DNA from 4 places in the Peribacillus sp. TH16 genome. Region 1 is predicted to be linked to each of the others. Evidence: riboswitches for the same ligand, from Rfam matches in the RefSeq annotation. Region 1 holds a riboswitch; each other region holds the start of a gene.
The links. A riboswitch is a leader RNA that binds a small molecule or an ion and turns the genes downstream of it on or off. The one in region 1 is predicted to bind S-adenosylmethionine.
Positions count from the first base shown of each region.

Region 2: another riboswitch for S-adenosylmethionine. It lies ahead of JFV29_RS05880 (Fur-regulated basic protein FbpA); the one in region 1 lies ahead of JFV29_RS10775 (sugar ABC transporter substrate-binding protein).
Region 3: another riboswitch for S-adenosylmethionine. It lies ahead of mtnK (S-methyl-5-thioribose kinase); the one in region 1 lies ahead of JFV29_RS10775 (sugar ABC transporter substrate-binding protein).
Region 4: another riboswitch for S-adenosylmethionine. It lies ahead of JFV29_RS15895 (YezD family protein); the one in region 1 lies ahead of JFV29_RS10775 (sugar ABC transporter substrate-binding protein).

Region 1 covers NZ_JAEKEM010000002.1:2,242,066-2,245,192, forward strand. Annotated here, with positions in the region: gene JFV29_RS10775 (sugar ABC transporter substrate-binding protein) at 1-1,109, opposite strand, end outside; SAM riboswitch class I at 1,226-1,331, opposite strand; gene JFV29_RS10780 (GTPase domain-containing protein) at 1,428-3,127, opposite strand, start outside.
Region 2 covers NZ_JAEKEM010000002.1:1,221,939-1,225,065, reverse strand. Annotated here, with positions in the region: gene tenA (thiaminase II) at 1-390, opposite strand, end outside; TPP riboswitch at 509-598, opposite strand; TPP riboswitch at 678-781, opposite strand; SAM riboswitch class I at 940-1,044, shown strand; gene JFV29_RS05880 (Fur-regulated basic protein FbpA) at 1,191-1,406, shown strand; gene JFV29_RS05875 (aspartyl-phosphate phosphatase Spo0E family protein) at 1,681-1,872, shown strand; gene JFV29_RS05870 (GNAT family N-acetyltransferase) at 1,962-2,468, opposite strand; gene JFV29_RS05865 (DUF459 domain-containing protein) at 2,702-3,127, shown strand, end outside.
Region 3 covers NZ_JAEKEM010000009.1:641,351-644,477, reverse strand. Annotated here, with positions in the region: gene mtnA (S-methyl-5-thioribose-1-phosphate isomerase) at 1-296, opposite strand, end outside; gene mtnK (S-methyl-5-thioribose kinase) at 311-1,513, opposite strand; SAM riboswitch class I at 1,594-1,748, opposite strand; gene JFV29_RS17035 (nitrilase-related carbon-nitrogen hydrolase) at 1,872-2,207, opposite strand; gene JFV29_RS17030 (pyridoxal phosphate-dependent aminotransferase) at 2,482-3,127, shown strand, end outside.
Region 4 covers NZ_JAEKEM010000009.1:392,706-395,832, reverse strand. Annotated here, with positions in the region: gene JFV29_RS15905 (TetR/AcrR family transcriptional regulator) at 1-372, shown strand, start outside; gene ssuE (NADPH-dependent FMN reductase) at 795-1,331, shown strand; SAM riboswitch class I at 1,663-1,771, shown strand; gene JFV29_RS15895 (YezD family protein) at 1,950-2,093, shown strand; gene JFV29_RS15890 (phosphoadenylyl-sulfate reductase) at 2,308-2,985, shown strand; gene sat (sulfate adenylyltransferase) at 3,014-3,127, shown strand, end outside.

The sequences.
Region 1 (3,127 bases):
TTATAATGATCTTTCAATACTTTCATCCATTCTTCTTCAAATTCCGTTGATACTCCCCATCCTTCGACAATACCGGACAAGTTGGCCATGTTGACCGCTTCTTTTGAAGCTTGAATCTGCTCTTGTGAAATAAGTGAAGCTTCTAAGTCATATGTTTGCGGTGTTTCTTCACCCGCTAATTTTTTTGCCAAAATCCTCATATTCACTGCACCAATCAATTTCGGATCGACAGCTGCCGTGTAAGACCAAGAGCTGCCTTTCGCTTGAATCTCTTGAAGATCAGCATTAGATACGTCGATTCCGTATATCTTCACTTCATCGCGGCCAGCTTCTTTAATCGCACGAGCCGCTCCAATTGCGAATGCATCCCATGTTGCGAAAATCGCATCTAGTTTGCCTTTGGGATATTTATTCAACATTGCGGCTACCGCATTTTGTGTCTGAACCGAAGTATCTGCAGATGCTACTCCGAATCTTTCGACTTCTTTAATCCCAGGATTTTCTTTTAATTTTTCCTGATACACCGCATTTCTTCTCACCATTGGCGGGAAACCATCTACCCAAAGGTATGCGATCGCTGCTTCACCTTTTTGTTCTTCTATCAATTTATCAAAAGCCAGTGTTGCCAATGCTTCATCATCCTGTGAAGTTAAGGTCACACCGTCAATTTTAGATAAGTCGCTAATAGAGTCGAATGTAACAACGCTCTTTCCTGCATCAACCAACTTTTGAACGTCATTCACTGTTGCTGCATCATCACCATGGGAGATAATATAGCCGTCATAATCTTCTTGTAAAGCCTGGGCGATTGCATCATGGAATTTAGCCGTATCGCCATTTGCTGTATACGTATCCACTTGAAAACCTAATGCTTCTCCTTCTTCCTTCGCTCCAGCTAAATATTGAGCCGTATGATCATCTCCGCCAATTTTACGAATGACTTTGATTTTGGCACCTTCCCCTTTTGCAAATCGTTCTGGGACATTTTTAAAAGATACTTTTTCATCCTTCTTTGATTCTGTTGAACTTTGTCCTGAAGAGCAGCCCGTTAAAAGCAAAGCCGAAGCTATGACCGAAACGAAAACCCTTTTAAAAATTGACTTCCTCATTTTAGTTCCCCCTACTTTTCACTCATTAATCTTATCAATTAGGTTGGTGTAAATCCCAAAATAAAAACCTCTCTAGAATAGAGAGGTTTAATCAGCTGATTTGCAGACTTGTCCCTCTCTTATCTGTCAAAACATTTCTGTTTTGCAGGATTTAGCACCAATTCCTAATGGAACGGTTGCTGGGCATCTTAGGGCCAGTCCCTCCGCCACTCTTGATAAGAGAATATAATGTGTTACGTTTTTCGTAATTACCACTTTATAGGGATATAGTCGTAAAGTCAATAGATTTTTGAATATTTAAAATGTTTCTTATTACACTTATTTTCTTTGTAGCTTAGCCAGACGCTTTTTCTCGATCTTTTCAAGTCTTTCTAACTGACGTAGTTTCACTTCAAATAGAGTAATCGGGTCACGGTATACTTCCGGATTTTCTCTCATATGCTCCAGTGCTGCCTGATGATCTTTGATTTCAGTCTGTGTTTGTTCTATCGTTTTTTGAAGTAAGGCAAATGAACCGCGATAGAAAAGTGAGATATCTCTATCCAAAGATTTTTCAAACAATCCGAATTGTGTAAGGAAACGGTCACTGATCATCTCTGCAACATCCTGGTAGTCTTCACTTTCTAGGTACTTCTTATACCGGTTGTACATATTAGCTTTATTTTGCGGAATCGCTCCAAACAGCTTCCCTGCCCCTTTAAGCAGCAATTGCGATGGGGTCCGGCGTAGTAAAATATTAACGTCTTCAATGCGGATACTGCTTGTCATCCGATCCGCATCACGGCGCCAATCATCCAAAACTCTAAAGTCTCCCGCAAGTGTAATTCGCTCTTCTTTGTACAATTCATTGAACCCTGTGCTCATCTCATCCATAAACTGTTGAATTTGTGTAAATTCCAACTGAGATGTAGCAATCCAGTCTTGAAGAGAACGGTAATATTGCGGCATAATCTTGTCTGAAATATATGCCTGAATCTGCTCATTCATTTCATCGTTCAACTGTATATGAACTTGGCTGAAATCGCTACTTTCCGTTAATGATTTAGAACATTCTCTTAGTAATTCAGGGATTCTTGAAGAAAGCTGTTTTTTCACTTCTTCTTTAATTGAACGATACGACCTTATGATATTTTCACTTTTTTCTTTTTCCAAATCTGCCAGTTGATTGACGGCTCCATTCAATTTGACTTCCATCTGCTCATTCCAAGAAATGGAGTGCTCGCATTTCCGCTCATTAGCTGCCCGTTTTTCTAGCAGGTAAGATAACGTTTTGCGAATGAATGCAAGAATCTTCTCAGATCTTCTTTCCTTCCAATTATCAGCTTGATAATTCGAATCAAGGAAGGATGAAAGGTCCTGTAACTGCTGTTTGCTGTCATAAAGTTTGGAGAACGCAAATACTTTTGCGTTCGGGAAATACGCATTCACTTTATCCCATGTTTCATCTTCCATCCGGACTGCCACTTGGTCACTGTAAATCGTATCCATCTTATTTAGTAAGAAATGAATCGGAAGTTTCGGTGCCATCATTTGAATTTCCAATAACAAATCTCGTTCACTACCGGTGAAAGGCGCTCGTGCATCGAGAACAAACATCAATCCATCGCTGCCCTGTAAATACCCTTGGAAATCAGAGTCTACACTTTTTTCCCCATTGAACCCTGGTGTATCAAGTAAACGCAGGCGATTATTTCTTAGGTAGTCACTAATAAGGGTCACGTCGACAATGGTTCCGCGCTGACGGCGTGTTTCATCCAATTCAGTTAACTCACCAACGACTTTGTGATCTGTATCTGTAATTTCATAGATTTCCAGATTATCTCCATCTTTGACACTGACAAGGGACGAATGGTCCTCGGCAGCAATACTCTCTCCAGCAAGTGACTGAATAAAGGATGTTTTGCCATTGCCTGTGCTTCCGACAAGAAGAAGATTGAAATTTTCGGTATCCTTAAGTCCGTCTACCATCCATTTCAGCTTATTGCCAACTGTTAAGTTATTCTCTTCAGCCCACTGAA
Region 2 (3,127 bases), 1.0 Mb from region 1:
AGTCCCATTTTGGGCTGCATTTAGCATGTAACCCGTATAAGCTAGAGTGGTTGGAGTAGGTTCTGTATTTTCCAATTCGATTGAGCTGATTCCGAACTCCAAAGCATAATGTCGATGGATATCCATTTCTACTTGAAGGGTTTCATTCAAAATACTTGCAAACTTAGCCATGGTTTCGAGATTATGAGCTTTGATGACTCCTAACGCAAAGAGTTTGGAATAATCCATAAGATAGATATAGTCCTGCTTTAGGTAATAGGCAAATTTCTTTTCTGAAAGCGTCCCATCTCCAATCGCCTGAACAAAGGGATGTGTATGGTTCCTTTTCCAGATTCCTTTTGCCCGTTCATGAAGTCTATCACTGAAGGTTTCTAATTTTGTATTCTCCATGGTACATCCTCCTTGAAATTTAAAATTTACTAAAATTGTAAATAGTGCATACACTATCTGATCAACAAAAAAACCGCTCTCTGAAAGAAAGCGGCTGTTACCGAGGAAGAAGCAAATTCCTTCTTACAGCCTGCTTCCCTCCGCTGGTATGACCAGATCAGGTGCAAAGGGTTTGATTCTCAGCAAAAGTGCTCCCCTAGCAGTCTAATTATTCACCTTTTCCATCTGAAAAAAAAAACCGCTCCTGAAATACGGAGCGGGGCAGATGGATAAAGTCATGTGTTTAAAGACGATATCATCCACTTCCCTCCGCCGGTATGATCCGGTTCAGGTTCAAAGGGTCCGGAACAAATTCCATCTCAGTCTTAAAAAGACTCCCCTAGTGGTGTGAATGTATGTAATTACTGACATCATATCAGAAAGCCAGGAAATTGCAACCCAATTTGAATGGGGTCTATAGAGAATACCTATCAAAAAAAGGGAGAACCATGTGATTGACTTTTGAAGAATATTGGGATAAAATCATGTCTACATCATTTATATATTGAATTCTTATCCAGAGAGGTGGAGGGACTTGGCCCAAAGAAACCTCGGCAGCAGACCCATTTTGGGAACTGTGCTACATCCAACAAGCATACGCTTGGAAGATAAGAAGAGCCGAACGGACTACTGTAAGCCTCTTCTTGAATTAGAAGAGGCTTTTATTTTTGTGAAATAACGTTTAGTGACATAATAGAAAAGATATAATTTGGTGAAAATGATACCTGTTACTACAATTTAGCTCATATGAAGGCGGGCTGATGAAGACAAGGAAAGGAGCCATTTACATGGCAGAATTATTTAAGAGAATTGAACAGAGGAAGGCATTGCTGATTGAAGAGTTATTAGCGAATGGAGTTTATAAAACCTCTGATGAAAGACATCTTTATGATGTTCCTTTAAAAGTGCTTGAAGATGAATATAAGATTGTTATAAATAGACCTAATATCGAGTCTCCTTCAGAGTGGATGACATAGTAAGAGTTCTTAAAATACTTTACTATCTTAAAATATTATTTAATTTGATGAATATTATTAAAGCATTCGCAGTGTACATGAGTGAATGCTTTTTTATATTTGTCTAGAATATAAAATGTCACAAAAAAGACACAAACAGAGAATGGAATAGGCTTTTTGTCACATTTATTTTGTGGAATAACACATTTTAATTTCCATATATGGTTGATTTTAACTACTTATTTCTTTATCATAAAAGGTGTAAGAAAATTGAATAAATAGGAAGTGACTATAGATGCCCCCAAAGATAACCGTAGAAAGAATAGAAGAAAAGAGACGGGAAATGATTAAATTGGCAGCTGATTATGGTTTTACAAGCCTTCTAACTGTTCAAGCAAGTCAAGAATTGGATTCGCTGTTAAATGCTATAACAAATAAAAGAAAATCAGAATATTTTTTACTTAAAAAATTTTATAGTGATTTTTAAATTTCGTCAGTGACTTTAAAATAGATTCCTTCATTTAAACTAAAAAAGGCTACTGCTGAATGAAGGCAATAGCTTTTAAGTAATGAAATTCAAATATTAACACGCTTACCAAGGATTACTAAATCCCGTTCAATACCATCTAGCTCGGCAACTTGAGGTAAATGCGCCCATTCTTCAAAACCAAATTTAGAAAACAGTCTTATGCTCGGTGCATTGTGAGCAAATATAAAACCAAGTAGTGTCTTAACTCCTAATTTTGGACTCACTTCAATTGCCTTTTGAATCGAAATTTGTCCAATTCCTTTTCCCCGGAAATAATCATCAATATATATGCTGATCTCGGCAGTGGAATCATAAGCTGGCCTACCATAGAAAGATTGAAAACTCATCCATCCAGCAGTTTTTCCTTCGAATGTAATAATATAAAGCGGTCGTTTTTCTGAATGATGTTCCTCAAACCATTTAAGCCTCGATTGCACTGAAACAGGTTCTGTATCTGCAGTGACCATCCTTGAAGCAATAGTCGAATTATATATTTCGACTACTCTTGGTAAATCTGTTAGTTCTGCATCCCTAAAATCTATATACTGATCCATCATTTTAACTCCTATCCTTATTATGTATACAATCTCCAGAAACATGGGATTCCCACCCTATTTATGAATAAAAGGAGGTTGACGAAAACCCGTTCCATTGAATGCTTTTATTGTATCATACACTTTTTACAGTTTATCTGACAATTCATTTTTTGCATGTTAAGTATGTTCATTTTTGGGGTAATTACAAGATAAAATACTTCATAGTAAATACATTACATAAGGAGAAACAAATGAAAAAAATAGTAGGTTTATTTGTAATTGTACTAGTTATTTGTTTTGCTGCATATAAGTTTCAGGCTTCAGAGTCGGAAGATGTGATGGCTTTTGGAGATTCGTTAACCTATGGAAAAGGTGATAAGGATGGGGAAGGTTATGTAGAAGGTCTGGAGGATGAATTGAATAACCCTGATTCTGAAAAAAAAGTCCGTTTTTGGAATTACGGTATTAAAGGCCAGGAAACAGATGGTGTCATTGATCAGCTTGAAGATAATCAAATTAACACGAAATTGGACAAAGCCGACACGTTTATTGTTTATATTGGAACAAACGACTTGATTAACAGTAATGGAGGTAACTTGAAAAAAATAAGTGATCAAAAAATAAATGATGGTAAACGAGAGTATATCGACCATCTAAATAAGATTCTTTCTACACTA
Region 3 (3,127 bases), on a different contig from region 1:
TTGACTGCAGTAGGGCGTGAAGAAGCTAGTTTTTTAATATGTTTAGTTACATTTTGTTTGAATTCCCCTAAATCAGTTGAACCATCCTGATTCGCTCCAAGTGCGACACCGAATGCTGCAGTTAGACCAATTGCTGGGGCACCGCGGACCTTTAATGTCAAAATGCTGTCAAATACATCCTCAACGGAATAAAGTTTAATGAATTCTGTAATTGTAGGTAAGGCCTGTTGATTTAATAAAGTTATATGAGTATCATCCCATTGAACGGAATAAGGTAAGGCTGTTGTCGTCGTCATATGTAGTTCTCCTTTTAAAGGGTTGAATAGGTAGGCAGTGTATGTTGCTTCAATGCTTCAATCACAGCTGGAACATCCAATTGTTCCCTTTTTTTAATTAAAAAAGCACCAATTTTCAATGTAGCCGTTTTGGCAGCGATTCTTGTTTCTTTATCTTCAATAACATTTAAATCTGCAACATGAGATAAGCCTATTGTTCTCCGAATCAGCTCGCAGCCAGCAAAACCATATGCATCTTTTCTGAATTTAGTGAGCACATATGATAGATAACCATTTACTTGACGAAACGGACTTTTGTTTTGGGTATTCCAAAGACTAGTATATGTCTCTTCAAAAGTATCCCAAAATTCTTGGAGGTGTGTGAAAATTTCCTCTTTTCCAGCGGGATTACGTGTAACTGCCTGGAATAGAATGTTTGCTGTGTATTGGCCAAGATCAAACCCAACTGGTCCATAAAAAGCGAATTCAGGATCAATAATCTTCGTTTCTGTATCACTTGCAAATATACTTCCCGTATGTAAATCTCCATGAAGTAAGGCTTCCTGTTCGGTTTCAAAGCTTTGTTTCAGCTTAGCGACTTCAAGTATTACTTCTTGATCATTCCAAATGCTTTTGGCAGCATCCGTCAATTCTACTTCATACTCACCCGGTAGTTCTTCAAAAAAAGGATCTGTGAAAACAAAAACTTCAGTAATTTTGCAGAGTTCAGGATTCGTGAAGTTTCGGGCCACTTCTTTTTTCGCAGACGGTTCTAAATGCAAATCAGATGTGTAAAATGCCGTTTTGGCAACATACTCACCAATATGTTTCGATAGTAATGGAAATTGATCGCCATCGATTAAGCCTGTTCTCGCTATTTTTAAGTGTGAGAGGTCTTCCATGATTGTGATAGCAAGCTGTTCATCTGAATAATAGACTTGCGGTACAAATTCGGGACAATAGCTCTTGAAATGGATAAGTGCATTTGCTTCAATTGCAGCCCTTTTTAAGGTCAGCGGCCAACTTTCACCAAGTACCTTTGCATAAGGAACCGCTTGTTTGATTATAATTCCTTTTTTTGTGGCTGTGTCTGTAATATGAAAGACATAATTTAAGTTTCCATCGCCTATCTCTCTACATTTTAAAGTGGCATCTGTTTTGACCAACCCTAGTTTTTTTGCAAGGGTTATTGCAGTTTCATTTGACAGTAATTCAAAGTTCGAATGGTTTAAAGTCATTATTTTCCCCTCCAAATATTTAAAATAATAATGAAAAAGCCTCTTTCATATAGAAAGAGGCAGAAGTTTTAGCTTCGGACCTCTTATCTTCCAGAAATATTGCTTTCTGGTGGAATTAGCACCGTGCCCTGTGGATTTATAATCCGGCGGAAACTCCGCCCCATTTCACAATGGTATTACAGTCGGTTGCTGGGCTTCATAGGGCCTTTATCCCTCAGCCTGCTCTTGATAAGAGTAAATGTAAATGTTAATGTTTTCTGAAATTTTAATCTTCGGGAAAATAATATCAACTTTTTAAATAGTTTGTCAATGGGTAATTTAATAATAATCCGCACGACGTTCTTCGAATTCAGTTTTGTTACATGCTTCCGTTACTTTTGAGAGGTCCAGGGTACCTGTTAGGAGTTCTTTCTTCGCCGGCTTCACTTACGATATTCCCCCATGGATCTATAATCAGGGATTGTTCGGCAAATAGTTTAATAAAATCGGACCCTGAACGATTTAATGCTAAAACGTAGGCTTGGTTCTCCATGGCACGGCTGACCCTATATCGGTCCCTAATAATCGAGGCTCGGTTTGGGCCACTCGGCGGATACGAATAGAACTTCCGCACCTTGAACGGCATGGACTCACTGACATCCTTGTAAACGTATGTTATAACAAATGAATGTAATCGTTTTTTCTGCTTCTTCATCCGCAATCTCATTCAACCTAGTTAATTCGTATCCAACTGTTCAAAGTTCAGGTAAAATAACTATATCCGGATTAGATTAGACGGCGTTTTCTATCCATTTGTACTGCGAAATGAAAGTTAATATAGGGTTATCCAAAGGCATATCCATTTGGTGGAAGGAGATTTTCCATTTCATTTTTTAAAACCTCTATATGTAAAAAAACACTTTACAAGACTATGATAAACATATATCATTTGTGACTAGAATTTCAAGAAATTTCAGAGAAGGTGTTTAATGATGCAATTCGAAAAATCCAGACAGCTTCAGGAACTACCCAAGCAGTTTTTTGCTTCTCTAGTTGCAAAAGTTAAGGCAATTACAGAGCAAGGTCATGATGTCATTAATTTAGGGCAGGGAAATCCTGACCAGCCGACGCCAGAGCATATTGTGAAAAGTTTGCAGACTGCTGCAGAAAATACAATAAATCATAAATATTCTCCTTTCCGAGGACATCAATACTTAAAAGAAGCTGCGACTGTCTTTTATGAACGTGAATATGGTGTCAAGTTAGATCCTAATAGTGAAGTGGCTATTCTATTTGGTGGAAAGGCAGGACTTGTCGAACTTCCACAATGTTTATTGAATCCCGGGGATACGATTCTGGTACCTGATCCAGGCTATCCTGATTATCTATCTGGTGTAGTTTTAGCCCAAGCAAAAACAGAATTCATGCCTTTGACAGAAGAAAATGATTATCTTCCGCATTATGGAGAAATACATACAGAAACCCTTGAAAGAGCCAAAATGATGTTCTTGAACTATCCGAATAATCCAACTGGAGCATCAGCAACTGAGGGTTTTTTTGAGGAAACCGTCTCGTTTGCGAAAGAACATTCAATTTGTGTGGTTCACGACTTTGCTTATGGAGCGATTGGATTTG
Region 4 (3,127 bases), on a different contig from region 1:
CTTTCTACGGATGAGCTTGTAGAGAATCACGTTATCACATTGATAAAAAAAATTCTTGAAAATAAAGAACAGTATTCGATATTATTTCGAGAAACTCAATACGATCAAGAAATTTCTAAACAATATGTTGAGCAAATCTTCAAGCCAAATGCTAAGCTTATTGAACTTCAGAAGAGAATTGATACTGGAGAGATTCACTATATTTCCGATATTATCTTATTTAATGTAGGAATTATTTCTTTTACATTAGCTTTATCGACCCATTATGAGATTCATCAACAGAAAACGGAACCGTATTTTACTGAGGAACGAATAAAGAGTATTGCTCAGCTTTTAGTATATGGGATTCATGGAAAAAGCAATAATACATAAATAAACGGTCATAAGGCGTATGAGTCAACAAGCCGCAAATATGACCGTTGCTTTATCTACTATTAGTATTAGTTATTCAAGCTTGTACCTCTAGACTTGACGATACATTGTGCAAACTAGTGTAATCCGAAGAATGGAACTATACCTGTTATTATGGAGATGCAAAAATTAAAAGGTCAAGGAAGAAACAGATTTAAATTTCAGGAAAAATAGAGGGGGATAACTGATGAAAGTTTCTGAATAGGTTATTCATATTAATCCCGAGTTAAACACTTGACTTTTATTTTTCTGAATATTACGATGATTATATGATACATGACTTTACCTAGGCAGGGTTCTTATCCGATTTATTAGTGATTGAGTGATTTTTATTGAATCAGCAAGTCTTATCGCAGATAAGAAAATAATAGGAGGGAATTTATATGAGCGAAATCGTAATTTTATCAGGCAGTCCAGCGAGTCCATCAAGAACTGACATCTCTTTAAAACATGTACGATCACTAGTTGAACAAGTGGGGTTTACCACTGCTTATTACTCTATAACGGATTTTTCCGCAGATGATCTATTCCAAGGCCGGTATAATAGTGAAGATATAATAAAGCTTTCAGAAAAAATTCAGGAAGCTAGAGGTATCATTATTGGTTCACCAGTATATAAGGCATCTTACACAGGCGTGTTAAAAGCTTTGATTGATTTGCTACCTGAGGGTGCATTTAAAAATAAGCCTGTTCTGCCAATTATGATTGGTGGAAGTAACAGGCATTTATTGGCGATTGATTACGCACTTAAACCTTTAATTTCAATTTTAAAAGGTGAGCCGTTGCAGGGCTTATATTTTGTAGATAAGGAAATAGATAAGCAGAATCCAGAAAGCCCAATTAAAGATGGCGAATTAGTTGATCGTGTGCAAAGTCAGGTGCAAGAATTTGTTGAAGCGATTCAATTAAGAAATAATTAAATGCTGTTAATAGACTAAAAGTAAAGGCTTAAGGTTTTGAACTATTTTTATTTTCATGAGATTAAAGATTATTTATGTACAATCATTAAAACTAATTAACCTTAACAATTAGGCCTTAAACAATTGTAAAAAGAGGTAAGTAATGAAATAGACTCATTTTTTTAAGAGTTTCTCTTGAAAATGAGTCTATTTTCATATTTAACTTATACAATATCCGTTCAAGGAAAAGTGTGTATAATAATAACAGTTCACCCATTTTATTAATCCAAGTTATTTTATAAGAAAACTCCATTGACAAGGAATAAATATATGTTAATATTTAAAATAATAAAACTTATCCAGAGCGACGGAGGGAATTGGCCCTTTGAAGTCCAGCAACCTGCATGATGGATGCAAGGTGCTACATCCAACAAAATGTTGATCATTTTGGAAGATAAGGTAAAAAATATTACCTTGAAAATCTTTCCATCATGGAAGGGTTTTTATTTCTGTAAAATTCGTTTGCAAACCATAGCATTGTAAGATGTTTTGGAATATATAAATTTAAGAAAATGCATTTTATAAACGGGTCAGCTATACGATAAGCTAGTCTCGGATTTTCTTAAAGGAGGAACTGGCTTGGAAAAAGAGAATCAGCTGGAGGAAATATTTGAACGCCTACAAGAAATGCTTAAGTCGATGAAATATGGATCCATAACACTTATCGTCCAGGATGGTAAAATTATTCAAATGGAAAGAAATGAAAAGCTGAGAATTAAATAAGGTATCTGCTGACTAGAAAACTAGAGGTGGATTTAACTGATATAAAAGAGAGTATTAGTTAAATTCGTCTCTTTTTTCTAGGGTCTTTTAAGCGTTAAAAAACAACAGCGAGTATTAATCGCAAGTTACTCTATTCTGTGAAACATTTAGCAAGTTTTTAGAGGGGGCTTTAAGATTGTCTGCATTAGTAAACTATGAAAATTTCGACACAGAGATTTTGCCTGCATTTCCTGAGGACAGTGAGACAAAAGGTGCTTTAGAAGTTCTTGAGTGGGCAAATTCCCAATATGGTAACAAACTCATTTATGCATGTAGTTTCGGCATTGAAGGAATAGTACTTACGGATTTATTGGCAAAGGTCAATCCTTCAGCCAAAATTGTTTTTCTGGATACGGATGTTCATTTTGAAGAGACTTACAAATTAATTGAACAAGTTAAAAAGCGCTATCCGCAGCTTTCAATTGAAATGAAAAAGCCGGCATTGACGCTCGAGGAACAAGCAACTGAATATGGAGATGAGTTATGGCTCCGTGATTCAAATAAATGTTGCAGCATACGTAAGATCGCGCCGCTTACTGAGGTACTTTCAACGGCAACTGCTTGGCTCTCGGGACTACGCAGGGAGCAATCCGAAACAAGAGCATTAACGGAATATATTAATCAAGATAATAAGTTTAAATCAATTAAAATATGCCCGCTTATTCATTGGACATGGAAAGATGTATGGCGCTATGCCCATAAAAATGGACTTCCATATAATGTTCTTCACGATAATGGATATCCTAGTATTGGCTGTAAAACATGTACGGCACCTGCTATCAATGCCGATGATTTACGCTCAGGACGTTGGCAGGGCGCGCAAAAAACAGAATGCGGATTACATTTATCTTAATAAATAGAAAATTTAGGGGGAAATTAGTATGACAGTTAGCTTACCGCACGGAGGAACGTTGATCAATCGTTGGGAACCAGACTATGATATTACTAAAATAAACAACTCAATCGAAATTGATGAGATTGCTTTAAGTGACCTG